3 regions of the Ensifer sp. 4252 genome follow, and region 2 is predicted to be linked to each of the others. Evidence: riboswitches for the same ligand, from Rfam matches in the RefSeq annotation. Region 2 holds a riboswitch; each other region holds the start of a gene.
What was found. Region 2 has a riboswitch for cobalamin ahead of bluB (5,6-dimethylbenzimidazole synthase). Riboswitches for the same ligand answer to the same signal wherever they lie in the genome.

Region 1 (6,029 bases), on a different contig from region 2:
ATCCGTCAGGTTTTCCCAATGGGCAACTGGGACAGCTATGCGCTGTGGCAGTTCTCCTCCGGCACCAACTGCGGCAAAAAGCGATGCCCTTACCGTGTGCCCGGTACGCTCGACGACATTGATGTCAATGTCGCAGCAATGAACAGTGCCACCTTGCGATCAATCTGGGCCGGCGGCGCCCTGTTGCCGGAAAAGGCGATGCCGCTCGTTCTCATTGCCAAAGCCGACGACGGGGTCGGCGCGGCCAGCGCTGCCCAGGCGACGGTTAAAATCGAAAGCCAGCCCTTACTCATCAGCCGAGCCGAAGCTGCCAGTGCCGCCGGCGAGGGCGTCGACACGATGGCGACGGGATCGATCGATTTTGGCCGGCATGACCGCACCGTGCGACTGGCGGCCAACCGCTGACGGTTCAGTCGCGGAAAGAGCATCCCTCCCCGCGACCATCACCACACTGTCAGGCTTCGATCTGCACGTCTCCAAGCGGCCGCGAGCAGCAGGCGAGGATGTAGCCCTCGTCGATTTCGTCGTCGAGGATACCGCCGTTGTGGTTCATCTCGACCTCGCCGGCGACCTTCATCACCCGGCACGTACCGCAGATGCCGCCTTCGCAGGCGGCCCCGATCCTGACGCCGTTAGCCCGCGCAGCCTGCAGGATCGTCTGGCCGGGCTTGGCCTCGATCTCCTTGCCGCTCATGGTGAACACTACCTTGGCGCCTTGCGCCTCAGCGTCGGTTGCCGCGCCTGCCCTGACGGCGATCTCCTCGGCTGCCGGTGCCGCCGCCGGCTGGAAGCTTTCCTCGTGGTAACGGCTCATGTCGAAACCGGCCGCCTTCAGCAACTCGCGCACTCCGCGCATGAACGGCTCAGGACCGCAGCAAAACACCGTACGCTCCATGAAGTCGGGCGCAAGCAGCGGCAGCTTGGCACCGTCGATGCGGCCGCGCAGCCCGTGCCATCCGTGCCTTGACTCATGCCCCTCGACCACGAAGCCGAGGTTTAGCCCAGACATCTGGCGCGCCAGCACTTCGAGCTCCGAGCGGAACAGGAGATCATCGGGCCGGCGAGCGCAGGAAATGAAAGTGACATCGGTCTCGGGAACGCAATCCGCCATCCAGCGCGTCATCGACATCATCGGCGTGACGCCGGAGCCTGCCGATATGAACAGGTATTTTTCGCCGGGATGCCGCACGAAGCTGAAATCGCCAAGCGGGCCGAAAGCCTTCAGGCGCATGCCGGGCTTCAGGTGATCGAACATCCAGCGGGTGCCGATACTGTCGGCTTGCGCCTTGACGGTGACAGCAATAGACAACGGCCGCGAGGGCGTCGACGACAGCGTGTAGGTGCGCATCACCGGCTCGTCGTCCGTAACCGGCAGTTCGAGCGTGACGAACTGCCCGGGCAGATAACGAAACCATGCCGGCTTCTCGGCCCGGAACGTAAAGGTCATTACATCGGCGGTCTCGACGACCGCCGATGTGCATTCGAGCATGTGCTGCCTGTCGATCCAGACATGAAGCGCATCGAAGTGATGGAACGAGGATGCCATCTGCATGTCAGGCGACCCGGAAGAGCGGAGCAGCGTCGCCTTGCAGGCGCTGTTCCATGAACTTGCAATACCACTCGACGAACTGCATCACGCCGCCTTCGTGATCGGGCGAATAGGGGCCTGGCTGGTAGGCCGGAGAGCGAATACCGAAAGCGTTCTCCTCGACGATCTGTCGGTCCTGATCGTTGGTCTCGGTCCAGACATGCGTCAGTTCCTCGAGATTGTAGTCGACGCCTTCGACCGCGTCCTTGTTGACCAGCCACTTCGTCGTCACCTGTGTCAGCTCCGGGCCGAGCGGCAGCACACGGAAGGTGATGGCATGGTCGGCCAGCACATGGTTCCAGGTCGATGGATAGTGGAACAGCAGGAGCGTGCCGATATGCTTCTGGCTGACGTCTGCAGACAGCTGCTGCCGCACGGCGCGGGTGCCGGACATGGTGTAGCTCTCGGCGTCGTCGATCAACGGCATGCGCGCCGAGCGGAACTGGCCCGTATCGGACATGCGGAACTCGCTCGGCAGCCCGGCCGCTTCGCACTTGGCCCAGTGCGCGGCAATGACGGGATCATCCTTGGCGCCCTGCACACCGGTCGCCGTCGGCGCCTCGGGATAGGTGCGGCAAAGCTCGGGATGGTTGGCGGCGCAATGGTAGCATTCGCGGTTGTTTTCCCAGACGAGCTTCCAGTTGCCCTTTTCGATGATCGTGCTTTCGAAGGCGACTTTGGTTTCACCCAGGCGATGCGGCGCAAGATAGGGCGCGACCATGTCGCGGAACGGGCCGAAATCCATCGGCTGTTCGGACAGATTGATGAAGATGTAGCCGCCGACTGTCTCGCAGTGGATCGGCTTCAGGCTGTGGGCGGCCTTGTCGAAATCCTCCCCCATCTGGCGGGCAAAGAGCAGCGTGCCATCGAGCTCATAGGTCCACTGATGATAGGGACAGACGAGCTTGGCGGAAGCCCCCTTGTGCTGCGAGCAGACACGCGAGCCGCGATGGCGGCAGGAATTGTGCAGAGCGCGGATCGTGCCCTGTCGGTCACGGACGATGACGAGGGGGTAGTCGCCGACCTGGACGGTGAAATAGTTGCCGGCGCGCGGGATCTCGCAGTCGTGGCCAATGAACAGCCAGTCCTTGTACCAGATGCTCTCGAGATCCTGCCTGTAGTAGTCGGGGTCGATGTAGAAGGCCCGGTCGAGGCTGTAGCCGTCGCGTCGACCCTTCAGCTTGCGGAGCATATCGCCCTTGATGTCCATGTCCTGTCCTCGTTCGCCTTGTTTCGGAGAGGCAGGACTGGAACCCGCGCAGGCGCATTGCCTGTGCGATGACGGCTCCGATCCGGCTGCCCGCCGCAACCCGTTACGGTCTGTTCGTGTCAAGGCTGGTTTCCGGGCTCAGGAGCCGTCCGCAAGGACCAGCCCGGCGCCTTCCCGGACGGAACCGTCCAGTGGCTTTGTGCCGAGGCTTTCGCTCCACCACCGTTGCGGGGGCAGCGCCGGGTTTTGACCGGCTTCCCAATTCTCCGCCTTCCCTAAAAGGCAGCACCTTGAGTAGGCATATCTAATCGCCGAAGCCATCGTCGCAGCTGCCGATTAACGACATCCGATTCCAGAAAGACGACACAGCACATCGAGCGCATCAAACGCCTCGTGACTGGTCATTTTTCAGTGTAAACAATGGGATAGATCAAGGATTAGGCAATTGTCGCTTTTTCCGGCAAGGCTTGCGAGAAAGCGCGGATCCTTCGCCATTTTGCGACATGCCTGTCCGCGCCGCGGAGCCAGGTCCCCCGACGTGAGTGAAATCTTCCATTAACCATAATGCATTAGCGTCGCCTGACGGAGAAACCGGCCGAACCGGCAAACAGCGCATTGAAGTTCATGGCAAAGCTCAAATACTACGACGCCGCAGCCGAGAAGCTGCCAACGATCGCTCCGAAGACAGCGGTCCACACCGAGTTCCTGCGCACCGGCCGCATAGAAAGGCGCCAGTGGTCGCAGCGCGAACGGCGCTATCTGAGCTATGACGAGGTTGCCGAGCGCACCGGCCACAAGCTGAAGACCGCCGGCGAAACGACGCACAAGCGGATGAACGACTTCCATACCTCGATCCAGTTTCCCAAGATGATCTTCCACCGCACGCTCGCTGGCCGGCCGCATCTCGGCTATTGCCACGTGACGGCGGCAAGGACACCTCTTGCCCAATCCAAGGACGTCACCTGGTCGTTCTATTTCGCCAACTTCTTCTGCGACCTCGGCGACGAGAAACACTTCTTCGAACGCATCCAGACCGGCTATTCCCGAATGTACTTTGCCGTTGCCATCGAGCCCGACGCGCAAGAGGGACAGATGACCATCAATCGCAGCGTTCGCGACAACGGGCTGCTCTTTCGCACCGACGATCCGAAAGTCGCGCTCAAGAACGTGCTGATGCTCGGCGCACGCGACGAGGCACTGAGGCGCATCATTCGCAGCCTCTGAAGCGCAGACCCGGCTCCCTGAAGAAAATCGTTCTGTTTTCGCCGTGGCTCCTTTAAGGAAGCCTCGGAAAGGGAAAGGGAAACGGAAGCGACATGGCCGAAATCATCGATACACGGACCGAGCCGGAACGGGCGATCGAGCGCGCTTGTGCGGTGCTTGCCGAAGGTGAGCCCGTCGCCATCCCCACCGAAACGGTCTACGGCCTGGCAGCGGATGCCACCAATCCGGGTGCGATCAGCCGCATCTATGAAATGAAGGGGCGTCCACGCTTCAACCCGCTGATATCGCATGTGTCCGACATGGCGATGGCCGAAGCCCACGTGACATTCGATCCGTTGTCGCGGCGCCTGGCCGAGGCCTTCTGGCCCGGCCCGCTGACGTTGATCCTGCCCCAGCGCACGACAAGCACCGTGCATGCACTCGCCTCGGCCGGCCTCGACACGCTCGGCATCCGCATGCCTGATGGTTTCTCACGTCGTGTGATTGCCCGCTTCGGCGGCCCGCTCGCCGCCCCGAGCGCCAATACTTCGGGCAAGATCAGCCCGACAAGCGCTGCCCACGTGGAAGCCGATCTCGGGCCGCGCCTCAAGCTCATTCTCGACGCCGGTTCGGCGGAGATCGGGCTTGAATCGACGATCATCAAGGTCGAGGATGGCGCGCTGCGTCTGCTGCGTCCGGGCGGTCTCGACGTCCTCGAAATCGAAAGACTGACCGGCCTTGCCGTCTCGAGGCCCGAAAGCGCCGGAGCAACGATCGAGGCCCCGGGCATGCTCGCCTCTCACTACGCACCGGGCGCCGCGGTCCGGCTCGATGCCGCGGACGTGCGCCCGGGAGAAGCCCTGATCCGCTTCGGCAATGCGTCGCTGCCCGGCGAAGAGCACGCCGCGATCGTGCTCGACCTCAGCCCGGCAGGCAGCCTGCGGGAGGCGGCTGCAAATCTGTTCGACTATATGAAGAGGGCGGATGCCAGCAGCGCCGCAACCATCGCCTTCGGCCCCATCCCTTCGGAAGGGTTGGGCGAGGCGATCCTCGACCGGCTGCAGCGCGCTGCAGCCCCCAGAGACTGACCGACAGACACTGAAGCGCCGGCGGGCGCATTTGCGAAGGCAGGGCCATGACCACGACGATCCCCTCTCCCGAACTGATCGCCTCCTTCATCGACATCGTCGGCAGCGCCAATGCACTGACGAACCCCACGGACATTGCCCCGTACCTCGTCGAATCCCGCGGGCTCTACAAAGGAACTACGCCGATGGTGCTTCGCCCCGGTTCGGTCGAGGAAGTGTCGCGCATCATGAAGCTTGCAAGCGCGACCCGGACGGCGATCGTTCCGCAGGGCGGCAACACCGGCCATGTGGCCGGTCAGATCCCGCGCGAGGGCAAGGCCGATATCGTCCTGTCGCTGCAGCGACTGAACCGAATTCGTGACATCGACCCTGTCGGCAATGTCATCGTTGCCGACGCCGGCTGCATCCTTGCCGACATCCAGAAAGCGGCCGACGATAACGATCGGCTGTTTCCGCTGTCGCTGGGGTCGGAAGGCTCGGCCCGCATCGGCGGCAACCTCTCGACCAATGCCGGCGGCACGGCGGTGCTTGCCTATGGCAACATGCGCCAGCTTTGCCTCGGCCTCGAAGTGGTGCTGCCAACGGGCGAGATCTGGGACGGCTTACGCCGGCTGAAGAAAGACAATACGGGCTACGACCTGCGCGACCTGTTCATCGGTGCGGAAGGCACGCTCGGCGTCATCACTGGCGCGGTGCTCAAGATGTTTCCGAAGCCGCTTGGCCACCAGGTGGCCTTTGCCGGCGTCGGCAGCGTTGAGCATGCGCTTGCCCTGTTCGACAAGGCGTCAAGCCTCTGCGGGTCCGCGCTTACCGGTTTCGAACTGATGCCGCGCCTTGGGGTGGAGTTCACGACAAGGCATATTCCTGGCGTGCGCGATCCGATGGAAACCGTTCACCGGTGGTATGTGCTCATCGACATTTCCACCTCCGATTCCGCCGA
Region 2 (6,029 bases):
ACGGAATCCGGTGCGCTGTCGACGGGCGAGGCGGCCAACGCAATTGCATCCTGTGCAGAAGGCTATTCGTTCCCGACCAATCTCGATCGCGACCCGCCGCTCGGTGGTCTCGCGCCGAAAACCCAGGCGCAGCTGATGCATGAGGCGCTTTCGGGCAAATGGAGCCCCGAGGATTTCAGCAACGCGCTTGACGAGCAGACGCAGCGCAAGCTGAGCTGAGCGGCAGACATCGATGCCCTCGGTCCCCGGCGCCCTGTGCCGGGGACCATTGCCTGTTTTCACACGACTTTCATTCCTGGGAGGACTTTCATGACCGAGCAATACAGCCGTCTCGACGGCAAGATCGCCATCGTCACCGGCGGCACACAAGGGCTGGGCGCAACGATCGCAAGCCTGTTTGCGGAACGCGGGGCTGAAGGGGTCGTTATCTGCGGGCGCAATGCTGCCAAGGGCGAAGCGAAGGCCGATGAGATCCGCAAGGCGAGCGGCGCGCAGGTACTTTATGTCGAGGCAGACCTCGAAAAGGTCGAGGACGCCCGAAAGGTCGTCAACGCCTGCGACACCACTTTCGGGCGCGTCGATGCGCTGGTCAATGCGGCGGCGATCACTGATCGCGGTACCATTCTCGACACCAGCCCCGAACTTTTCGACCGGATGTTCGCGGTCAATGTGCGCGCACCGTTCTTCCTGATGCAGGAGGCGGTCAAGGTGATGCGGCGGGAAGATACGCAGGGCACGATCGTCAATATCGGCTCGATGTCGGCGATGGCGGGCCAGCCGTTCATCGCCGCCTATTGCTCGTCCAAGGGCGCGCTCGAAACGTTGACCAAGAACACCGCCTATGCGCTGTTGCGCAACCGCATTCGCGTCAACGGCCTCAATATCGGCTGGATGGCCTCCGAAGGCGAAGACCGCATCCAACGCGAGTTTCATGGTGCTGCTGCCGACTGGCTGGAAAAGGCAGCCGCCAGCCAACCCTTCGGCCGGCTTGTCGACCCGAAGGAGGTCGCGCGGGCCTGCGCCTATCTCTCATCGGCCGAATCCGGATTGATGACGGGTTCGGTCATCTGCTTCGACCAGTCGGTCTGGGGCGGCTATGACGGCTCGCCGCATCCGGTCGCGCCGCTCTGAAGTCTGAGGCTGTCGCGTGGCGCTGTGGAGTGGCGGGCAAGTGACATCGAGCTTGCTTGTTATTCCCACTGGGCTGTGTCCTTATGGCAACGTCAGGTGCCCGCGATGCGGGAGAATCGGGAATCCGGTGTCAGTCCGGAACGTGCCCAACGCTGTGACGGGGACGGCTGCCTCTATGGATCTTGAATTACCTCAAGATCTTGCCACTGGATCTTCATGTGATCTGGGAAGGTGAGGTGGCCGGTTGATCCGAAGTCAGAAGACCGGCCTGGCAAGATAGACCGATACCCGCGCGGACGGCGGAAGGTTGCGCATTGTTGGGGATCGAACGATGCTGACTGACGCGAATGGCGGCCTTGCGGCTGCAGAGGCCTTTTCACCTGACGAGCGCGAAGCCGTCTATAGAGCCATCGAAACACGCCGGGACGTGCGGGATCAATTCCTGGCCAAGCCCTTGCCTGACGACTTGGTAATGCGCCTGCTTAACGCCGCCCACCGGGCGCCATCGGTGGGTTTCATGCAACCGTGGAACTTCGTTGTCGTGCGGCAGGCCGAAACCCGGGAGCGGATATGGCAGGCCTTTTCCCGGGCCAACGATGAAGCGGCATTGATGTTCGAAGCCGACCGCCGAGCGAAGTACCGCTCCCTGAAACTGGAGGGTATCCGCAAGGCGCCCTTGAGCATCTGCGTCACCTGCGACCGCACCCGCGGCGGCGCGGTCGTTCTCGGGCGCACCCATAATCCTGAGATGGATGTCTATTCCACCGTCTGCGCGGTGCAGAACCTCTGGCTTGCCGCGCGTGCCGAAGGCGTCGGCGTCGGCTGGGTCAGCATCTTTCATGAGAGCGAGATCAAGGCGATCCTCGGCATTCCCGATCATGTCGTGATCGTCGCCTGGCTTTGCCTGGGCTACGTCGATCACCTCTACCAGGAGCCGGAACTTGCGGTGAAAGGCTGGCGCCAACGGCTGCCGTTGGAGGAACTGGTGTTTGAAGAGGGCTGGGGAACCTGCCGAAAGGCAGATGCTGCGATCAGTTGCTCTGAACCGGTTGGTAGCCCGGACCTTTCGGATGGCGAAGGTCGATCGACGTTTCCTCCTGGGGAAGGAACGTCGGCCCGATAACCCGCACCTTGCTCTTGGCGGGATCGTAAGGGCGCTCCTCCGCAGGCATGGTCTCCTTGGTGGCTGGGGCCGCCGCTTCCTTCTTGCCTTCGATGACGATGATCGAGGACTGGCTGTCGCCAGCATTGCCGCCGCCTGCCTTGGGTGTCGTCACCGCCGTCTTTGGGATCTGGCAGCCGCAGATGCCGGGCTTGCCGACGCCACGGGTCCGGTAAGCAAAAGCGTTCGGCAGTTCCGTATAGGGTCGCCCCGTCGACGCCGAAACCATCTGGTCGCTCTCTTCGGTCGCAAGTTCGTGGAAAAAGAGCTGCGTTTCGGCACCCGGGCATCGGGCGCGGCACGCCTGCTCGTCGCGGGCGAAGTCCACAGGGCTTGCCTCGGACGAAATCGGGAAGAAGGCGCCGTCGCAGGTGCGCACGCACATGGTGCGAAGCGTGCCGGAATAGACGCCGCTTTCCGGCGGGTAGGTGCCCATTTCGCGGTCCCGCAGCATTGGGCCGTAAGATTCGTCCGGCGGCAGATCGCGCAGGATGTTGCGATGCGTTTCCGGCTGTTCGTCCGGGTCGGCGTTCGCAAATTCCTCGCGGTCGCCATAGCAACCGTTGATCTCGAGCGCGGCCAGGATGCGCCGGCGCGTGTTGTCGCCATCGCCGGAGATGAGCTGCTGGCGCTCAGACTTGAGGATATCAAGATTGTCTTCCATCTCGGCGATCAGGCTGTTGATGTCGGAGCAGATATCCGGGTCGCCACCATTGAAGACGACGACGCTGCCTGTGCCGCAGCCGGCGCGTCGGCGATCGTTGCGCGCCCGGCGCAATTCGATGTTCTGCCGGGAAATCGCGCTCGCATAATCACGCGTATCGGCGGTGGTGGCGATGGCGGCGGGGAGTTCGGCGAGCCGAGTGTTCAGGCGGTCGCACACGCTGGAGGCCAGCGCCTGATCGGCAAGAACCAGAAGCAGCGGCAAGGTCGCCGCGGCAAGGGTTTTCATGTTCCGGAACACGGGCGAACGTCTCTTCCTGCAACCGCACAGTGCCACCCTTGTTGTCCGGGATCGGTCGCTGTCGGCACTTCCTGTTTCCGCCCTATCATAAAGCTTGTCGCCGCCGGTGCAACGACAAGCCTCGCATTGCGTTAACAGCTCCGTCCGGTGGGAGGAACGGAGGGAGCGTTCGAGATCAGGCGGCGCGCGCCGTTTCCAGCGACATCGGCCGTTCGAGAACCGTGCCTTCGATCGCGGCGACGGCCTTCATAGCGCTGAGCAGCGACGGCGTTACCTCCCAGGCGACCGCGACGGCGAAGACCGAGCCGATCCGGTGCGGTTCGCCGATGCGCTCTCCCGGGCAACCCATGCGGCGGAACATCCGCTCGAGGAAGACGTCGGTCACCGTGACGATATGGCTGATGCCGGAGGCAAGCCCGAGTTCACCGACGCCGCACATCAGTTCGGCAGCGGCCACGGTCACCTGGTTGGAGGCGCGATCCTGGGAAATCTCCGGGTCGATGCAGAAGCGGCTCGATTCCCAGATCGAGGCGCTGCGGATCTCAGGGTTGTCACCAAGCAGGATCGGGAACGTATCGTCCAGCATGTTGGGACCGAGCGTCGGCAGCAATCTCAGCGATCCGCGCAGCTTTCCCGTCTCCGGCGAATAGGACAGAATATAGAGCGGATTCGACTTGTCGTAATTGTCGATCTCCCATTCCCCATCGGTCTGCACGTCCCATTTCAGGAAATCGTGGAAGACGCGCTTGCGCAGCTTGAACATCTCGTCGATGGCCTGTGGGTGCTGTCCGCGTGTCCTGCCGTTGAGGATCCTGATCATCGTTTTCTCCATCCTTGTTTTGGGGGATGGCGTGATGCTGTCAGTCCGCCGGTGGAGAAGAAACTGGCACTAGTGACAGTACCGGAAACGGATTTTTTACTCTAAATTTCGATGGGTTTCCGGATGAGCGCAGGGGGGCGGCTTTAGCCCGGATCAAACCGTGGGGATCAGTGCGTGGCGAACGGCCTGGGCCACAGCCTGCGTATTGGAGACGACGTTGAGCTTGCGGCGGGCGTTGGTCATGAAGAAGCGCACAGTGCGTTCGGAAATGCCGAGAATGGTGGCGATCTCCCAATAGCTCTTGCCGGCCGCCGACCAGGTGAGAACCTCGGTTTCGCGGCTCGTCAGGCGCATGTCGCGGACCGACAGTCCGCCGGTCATGGCGGCGTGTTCAAGCATGCCGGCATGAAACAGGTTGGCAGCGAGCTGGAAGTCGCGCAGGTGGTTGCGCCGATAGATCGACCACTCCGCGGCCGACATATTGACGTTGATGGCGAGCAACGCCGTGCGGCCGGCCGGCGAGGGCAGCGGCAGGGCGACGCCTTCGCTGGAAAGTCCTATCTCCTCTGCCGTTTTGAACAATGGCTCGCATTCGGGAAAGCGATGGCGCGCGGTCGTCCATTCGACCGGCCTGACGCCGCCGAGCGCCAGTTTGAGGATCGGGTCGATGCGGTAGAGCCCCCGCGTCAGATAAAGCTCGGCCGCGTAGGCACCGAACGTGTGGTGCAATCGGCAGATCTTGAGCTCGTCGGCATAGGGCTCGGCTTCAAGATATAGGAGATGAGCGATGCGAAAGGTACGTCGCATCAACGTAAAGAAATGGGCCGGCTCGACACAGCCTCCGCATTCCAGAATTTCCAGCATGTCGAGGACAGCCTGTTGTTCAGTCATGCCACAACACCGATTCTTGCCCTGAACCCCACAATGGTTGGGGGTTCACCTTTTGTCCAGAACCGACAGCCGATTTGCTGTGGATTGTCGACCCTTGCAAACAATGGTTGTTGCCCCGGGTCGCGGGAGCAGCACAGGGCCGCCGGTTGCGGCGGCCCTGCAAACGAGGGTGCCGTCAGCCCGGATGGCTGGCTTCAACGACGGCGAGTGCCGCCATGTTGACGACGCCACGCGAGGTCACGGACGGTGACAGGATGTGCGCCGGCAGCGCCGATCCAAGCAGGATCGGCCCGACATGCAGACTGTCTGTCATCGTCTTGACGACGCCAAGCGTAATGTTGGCAGCATCCAGATTCGGGAAGACCAGCAAGTTGGCTTCGCCCGATAGCGTGCTGTTGGGCATGACGCGCTGGCGCAGCACTTCGGAGATGGCCGAATCACCATGCATTTCGCCATCGACTTCGAGTTCGGGCGCGAGCTCGCGCACAAGCTGCAGCGCCTGACGCATCTTGGTGGCACTTTCGGAATCGCGCGAACCGAAGTTCGAGTGCGAGACCAGGGCTGCGTGTGGCGTAATACCGAAGCGCCGGATCTCCTGCGCTGCCATGACGGTGGTCTGGGCGATTTCTTCTGCGCTCGGGCAGTAGCTGACATAGGTGTCGGTGAAGAACGTGGCGCCGCGCTGTGAGATCAGCAGGCTGAGGGCCGAGAAATCGAGCACACCGTCGCGCTTGCCGATGATCTGCGAGACGTCGCGCAGGTGCTTGCTGTAGCGCCCTTCCACACCGCAGATCAGCGCATCGGCTTCGCCGCGCTTGACGGCAAGCGCCCCGATCACCGTGGTGTTGGTGCGCACGATCGTGCGGGCGGCTTCCGGAATGACACCGAGACGGCCGACGAGGGTGAAATAGTCCTCGACATAGTCGCGGTAGCGCGGGTCGCCCTCGGGGTTGACCACCTCGAAATCGACGTCCGGACGGATGCGCAAGCCGTAGCGACGCAGGCGCGTCTCGATGATCTGCGGACGACCGATCAGGATCGGGCGGGCCGTGCCTTCCTCC
Region 3 (6,029 bases), on a different contig from region 2:
CACGAAGGCGTCCGGGTCGAAACTGAAGGTCCGAATGGCGTATTCGACCGCGTCGGAAAGCGTCTGTGCCGGAAGGGCGCCGTCGTCCTCCTCGTCCCAATCGGCCGCCGCTTGCAGCTGTTTTTTCGTCCACTTCTGGAACCGCGCATAGGCACCGTCGCGTCCCGGCATGCCCGCTACGCCTGCTGCCGGATCGAAATAGGTGCGCTTGGCCTCGGTCACGGCGAACTGGCCAAGCAGGAAGAACGCTTCGCGAGCCCTGGTGGCCGTCCAGTTGGGATTGCCCCGGCCCGCATTGAGGAATGCCTTGGCGGATTTTTCGGCATTCACCTTGGCGAGCTTGATCAGCTCGTCCTTGATCTCGAACGGGCTGAGATCGGAGATGCTGTCGTAGAATTTTCTGTCCAACATGAACCACACTCCCAATTAACGAAGGTCTCTGTTTCTCGGTGCGATGCTCTTAAGCTTACGGCCCGCCGGATGGTGCCAGCATGATGACGATGACGAGGCCGAAAATAGTCAGCAGAGTATTCCCGATCGCATAGGGCATGCCGTAGCCAAGTGCTGGAACCTTGCTCTTGGCCGCCTCCTGGATCATGCCCAGTGCCGCCGTTGTCGTGCGCACCCCGGCGCAGGCGCCAAACAGGATCGCGGGGTGAAAACGGAAGACGTAGTGGCCGATCAAGACGGAAGCGATCATCGGCACTGATGTCGACACGATGCCCCACAGGAGCAGGGAAACGCCGACTTCGCGCAGTCCCGCGACAAAGCCGGGGCCGGCGCCGATGCCGACGACGGCAATGAAGATGTTGAGGCCAAGTGTGTTCAACAGCCACAGCGCCGGAGAAGGAATTCTGCCGAAGGCGGGGTAGGTGGTGCGAAGCCATCCAAGGACAAGCCCGGCGAGAAGCGCGCCGCCGGAGGTCGACAGGCCGATCGGTATGCCGCCGATCGTGATCGTCAGGGCGCCGATCATCGCGCCGATGAAGAGCCCCCAGCCGAGGAAGGCGATGTCGGTGGTTTCGACCGGGCGATCGGCAAAGCCGAGCGCCTTGATCGCCGCTTCGACATGTCTCCTGGCGCCGCCGAGGGTGACGATATCGCCGCGCTCGACGGTCGTGCCGGGCAGGACCGGGATCTCGACCAGCGAGCGCATGATCTTGCGGGCATAGACGCCGCGGGCCCAATCTTCGGTGCTGACGTCGGCGAGCGTCCTGCCGGCGAGCGCTTTGCTGGTCACGTAGACGTCGACGACCTCGGCTTCGGCGTTCAGCAGTTCCTTGTCCTCGACCTCAACGAGCTTGGAGTCCAGGTGCTCGACGAGCAAAGCGCGTCTGCCGGAGAAGGCGACAATGTCGCCCGGCTGCAGCACGGTGTTACCATCCGCTTCGATGATCTGGCCACCACGCCGCAACCGTTCGACGAAGACGCGGATGCCAGGAAGCAGGTTCTTGACCGGCGTTCCGGTGAGCCCGCTCGCCTCTTCGACGCGATAGGCCCTGAGGCCGAAGTCGTGGTAGGCGTGTGTGATCCCGGGTTCGCTGCTCTCGGCGCCGCCGCCGAGCTTCGCCTCGTACTCCTTGCAGGCGGCCGGGAGATCGATGCCGAGTAGCTTGGGCCCGAGCTGTGCCAGGATGATCGCCGAGCCGATGGTGCCCCAGATATAGGTCACCGCATAGCCAATCGGGATCTGATCGGTGTAGGTCTTGGCCTGTTCGGCGCTCAAGCCCATCGCGTTGATCTGGTCGCTGGCAACGCCGATGGCCGCCGAAATCGTCTGGGAGCCGGCGTACATGCCTGCGCCATAGCCGAGCGGCAGCCCGGCGATGAGGGCGCACAGATAAGGCACGATCAGGCACAGCACCAATACCGACAGGGCAAAGAGGATCTGCTTGGGCCCATCCGTGCTCAGGCCGCGAACGAACTGCGGGCCGACGCCGTAGCCGACGGCAAACAGGAACAGAAGGAACAAGGTCGACTTCAGGTCGCCCGAAACCTGGATCCCCAGCTGTCCGATGACGACACCCGCCAGAAGCGTGGCGGTGACGTTTCCAAGGTTGAACCCGGCGATCTTGATAGGACCGATCAGGAAACCGATGCCGAGCGCAAGAAAGACGGCGACGGCAGGATAGGTGCGGAGTGTCTCAACGAAAAAATCTATTGGATTCACTGTCATCCCCTTCAGAAAGCTGGTTTGCCATTACTCGCATTCGGGACTTACGCGGACAGGCTGGATACTACGTCGCATGAGAAATTGTGTCGTCGGCGCCCGAAATATGGGCGATGCCGGCGTAAGTCGCTGTGCATCTGCTGAATGGCGCGATCACTTCCTTCGAAAGCACATCACCGATTGTGCCTCTCTTCAAGTACGTAACAGTAACGGATGGCGTTACCGGCTGGCGCCTCGGTGCTTTGGAAGGGCTTTCCCCCGGCGTGCCGAGACAGGGGAAACCAATCGCCCCCAGTTCGATACAAGGACCTTTCCGGCGCCTCCGGTGCCGTGGCGATTGATCATTCGGGCGGTGGCGGCTGGCGGGACCGCGCTATGCGGAAACGCCTTCCAGCGTCATGATCCGCGTCCTCGCGCAGCGTTCGCGGATCGCCTTGAGGCGTTGATACTCCGGCGAGTTGTACCACTCGAGCAAGGAGTGCATTTCCGGGAACTCGACAATGACGAGCCGATGCGGCTCCCAGTCGCCTTCGAGCACCCGGGTCGCGCCACCGCGGCCCAAATATCGGCCGCCATAACGCGCTTCCGTTGCCGGCACCTCCCGTATGTATTCTTCAAAAGCCGCGGCATCCGTGACCTCGACATCCGCAATCAGATAGGCAGCCATGGCAGATCTCCTTTCCACACCGGCACCATCGAAGAATACGCCCGTTGGCAGTTCCGGGCGAGTTCGCCAGCCAACTCGGCCGACAAAGGGAGGCCTTTGCCTCCCCTTCGTTTCGGGCCATTTTTTTGTTGAATGATGTAATGTTATTTCGTAACGATTGCGCATGATGAAAAGCCGCATGTTGATATGCCTCGGCCGACCTGTCCCGGCGGTTGTCACCTCCGCCGAAGTGTGCGACGAAGGCGGTGATGGTGCTGCAACCGCGACAATGCGGAAGCGGCTGAAAAGGGAACACGGAGCGGACGACCCTGATGGGGCCGAAACCGTGGCTGCCCCCGCAACTGTGAGCGGAAAGCGCATTCACACCATGTCACTGGCGTTCAGCCGGGAAGACGTGGATGCGCCGCGACCCGCGAGCCAGGAGACCTGCCATCGAACCGATCAACCACAACGGACGGGGTGTTCCGATGGAAAAGAACTGGTTTTTGCGCGACGGCCATCCGTCATCATGCCGCTTTGCCACATTCTCTCCGGACCAATCCGGCGGAGAAGAGATATGGCCAACCCGGTTTCCCGGCAGCACAAGATAACGGTCTGCACCGATTGCCGTTTCACCGGCGGCCCCTGCCGTCCGGGCGCGGATCTCATCCAGCGGTTGAACCGCAGCATTGCCGCACTCGGCGAGCCGCTCGACCGGGATTTCTCCATTGCCGGAACGGTCTGTATGGCGGCCTGCACGAGGCCCTGCACCATCGCTTTCCAGGCAACGGGGAAGGCGACCTACCTGTTCGGCGACATCTCGCCCGAGGAGGATATCGATGATCTTGTTTCTTTCGCCACGGCCTATGCCAAGCGAAACGACGGCATGACGCGGGCGGCCGAGCGGCCGCGCGGGCTCAACGGCAAGACGCTGGCGCGCATACCGGCAGCGCTGTTGGTCTCCGAAGACATCGGCGGGCTTTTCCAATGATGGCGCGGGGAGGGATAAGCCAATGAGCTGCACCGCGACAGGCGCCGGCCTTCGGGTCCGCGCCCTGGATTGGGGTCCGCGCCCGGATCTGCGGCTGGTCCGCGAGGTCGACTTTGCCATTACGCCCGGCAGCCGGCTTGCCATTCTCGGTCCGAACGGCGCCGGCAAGACATCGCTGCTGCGCTGCCTCTATCGCTCGGCCCAGCCGACGGCAGGCACGATCGAGGTCGATGGGGTCGACATCTGGGCGATGACGGCGCGCGAGGCGGCCAAGATCATTGCCGTCGTGCTGCAGGAAATGCCGAGCGATTTTCCCTTCAGCGTGCGCGACGTGGTGATGATGGGCCGCATACCCCGGCGGGAAGGCGTGAGCGGCTGGACGGCGAGGGATCGCGAGACGGTGGCGCATGCGCTCGAGCATCTCGATCTCACTCACCTTGCCGGACGGCAATTCTCCACACTTTCGGGTGGCGAGAAGCAGCGGGTGCTGATTGCCCGGGCGCTGGCCCAGCAGCCGCGCATCATCATCCTGGACGAGCCGACCAACCATCTCGACATCCGCCATCAGCTCGAAATTCTCGAGCTGCTGCAGACGCTGCAGCTGACGATCGTCACCACGCTGCACGACATCAACCTGGCCGCGGAATTCGCGACCGACGTGGCGATCCTGACGGAGGGTCGCATGACGGCCTTTGGTTCGCCCGAAGACGTGCTCAACCCGCAAGCGCTTTCCGCCGCCTTCGGCGTCACCGCCACAGCCCATAGCAACGCCGTTGCCAGCGGCGCGCGCTTTTCCTTTTCACTCGCTCGACAGGGATCGATGCCATCATGAAGACCCTATTTGCCAGTTCCGCCCTTCTGCTTCTCACGCTTGGCGCCGCGCCGGCGCTTGCCTATCCCGTGACGGTCAAGAGCTGCAACCGCGAGGTGACCTTCGAGGCGGCGCCCAAGCGGGCCGTTTCCAACGACGTCAACCTCACCGAAATGATGCTGGCCCTTAAGCTGCAGGACCGCATGGTCGGCTATACCGGCGTTTCCGGCTGGAAGACGCTGGACGAAAAGCTGCGCGAGGGCGTCAAGGCGCTGCCGGAGCTTTCGGAAAAGTATCCGACCAAGGAAGTGCTGCTCAATGCCGACGCCGACTTCTACTTCGCCGGCTGGAACTACGGCATGAAGGTCGGCGGCGAGGTGACGCCGGAAACGCTCGAGCCCTTCAAGATCAACGTCTACGAGCTGACCGAATCCTGCATCCACGTCATGGCCAAGGGCAAGCCTGTCATGGACGACATGTTCGCCGATCTCCTCAATCTCGGCCGCATCTTCGGCGTCGAGGACCGGGCGCAGGCGCTCGTCGACGGCTATCGCCGCGATCTCGACAAGATCACCACAGGCATCGGCGGCATCGAGCGCCCGACCCGTGTCTTCGTCTATGATTCCGGCGAGGAGAAGCCGTTCACATCAGGCCGGTTCGGCATTCCGACGGCGATGATTGAGGCGGCCGGCGGCGTCAACGTCATGGACGGTGTGGAGAAGAGCTGGACCGAGATTTCCTGGGAGCCGGTGATCGACAAGAACCCCGAGGTGGTGGTGATCGTCAACTATGGCGAGGTGACCGCCGAGCAGAAGATCGCCTTCATGAAGAGCAACCCGGCCTTCAAGAACATCGACGCCGTCAAGAACGACCGCTTCGTGGTGCTCGACTATGTCGAGGCGACGCCGGGTCCGCGCAACATCGATGCCATCGCGCGGCTTGCCAAGGCCTTTCACGGGCAGGCGATGTAACTGAGGCGTCAGCGGGGGCGTGCCTTGCCGCATGCTCCCGGGGCATGCCTTTTCGCATGTCCCCGCCCTTCCACTCCAATATCTGACCAGGGACGGACTGTGAAAACCACGACCGCCTTTCTCACGGCGCTGCTGTTGTTGTGCCTGACGATCACTGCCGCCGTGTCATTGGGCTCGGCGCCGATCCCGGTCTCGACCGTCTGGTCGATCATCGTCTCGAAGCTGTCGCCTGGCAGCGTCGACGTTGCCTGGTCGGCCGGCCGCGAAAGCATCGTCTGGGATGTGCGCCTGCCGCGCGTGGTGCTTGCCGGGCTGGTCGGGGCCGGGCTGGCGCTGACCGGCGCCGTGCTGCAGGCGGTGACGCGCAATCCGCTTGCCGATCCGCATCTTCTCGGCGTGTCCTCCGGCGGCGCGCTCGGCGCAATCATCGCGCTGCTGCA

Region 1: linked by a shared signal. The riboswitch ahead of ABIE33_RS04085 (aromatic ring-hydroxylating oxygenase subunit alpha) and the one ahead of bluB (5,6-dimethylbenzimidazole synthase) in region 2 are both predicted to bind cobalamin.
Region 3: linked by a shared signal. The riboswitch ahead of ABIE33_RS25300 (DUF1636 family protein) and the one ahead of bluB (5,6-dimethylbenzimidazole synthase) in region 2 are both predicted to bind cobalamin.

What each region holds. Positions count from the first base shown of each region.
Region 1 covers NZ_JBNDIU010000001.1:815,674-821,702, forward strand. The annotation lists gene ABIE33_RS04075 (glycoside hydrolase family 25 protein) at 1-405, shown strand, start outside; gene ABIE33_RS04080 (2Fe-2S iron-sulfur cluster-binding protein) at 455-1,552, opposite strand; gene ABIE33_RS04085 (aromatic ring-hydroxylating oxygenase subunit alpha) at 1,554-2,798, opposite strand; cobalamin riboswitch at 2,905-3,106, opposite strand; gene ABIE33_RS04090 (DUF6656 family protein) at 3,423-4,022, shown strand; gene ABIE33_RS04095 (L-threonylcarbamoyladenylate synthase) at 4,115-5,089, shown strand; gene ABIE33_RS04100 (FAD-binding oxidoreductase) at 5,137-6,029, shown strand, end outside.
Region 2 covers NZ_JBNDIU010000010.1:98,705-104,733, forward strand. The annotation lists gene ABIE33_RS19400 (phytanoyl-CoA dioxygenase family protein) at 1-219, shown strand, start outside; gene ABIE33_RS19405 (SDR family oxidoreductase) at 310-1,131, shown strand; cobalamin riboswitch at 1,209-1,417, shown strand; gene bluB (5,6-dimethylbenzimidazole synthase) at 1,463-2,254, shown strand; gene ABIE33_RS19415 (DUF2865 domain-containing protein) at 2,163-3,245, opposite strand; gene ABIE33_RS19420 (acyl-homoserine-lactone synthase) at 3,433-4,077, opposite strand; gene ABIE33_RS19425 (helix-turn-helix transcriptional regulator) at 4,231-4,968, opposite strand; gene ABIE33_RS19430 (NADP-dependent malic enzyme) at 5,144-6,029, opposite strand, start outside.
Region 3 covers NZ_JBNDIU010000017.1:22,801-28,829, forward strand. The annotation lists gene ABIE33_RS25285 (bifunctional aspartate transaminase/aspartate 4-decarboxylase) at 1-411, opposite strand, end outside; gene aspT (aspartate-alanine antiporter) at 467-2,170, opposite strand; gene ABIE33_RS25295 (DUF1330 domain-containing protein) at 2,544-2,837, opposite strand; cobalamin riboswitch at 3,070-3,285, shown strand; gene ABIE33_RS25300 (DUF1636 family protein) at 3,394-3,807, shown strand; gene ABIE33_RS25305 (ABC transporter ATP-binding protein) at 3,830-4,639, shown strand; gene ABIE33_RS25310 (ABC transporter substrate-binding protein) at 4,636-5,589, shown strand; gene ABIE33_RS25315 (FecCD family ABC transporter permease) at 5,689-6,029, shown strand, end outside.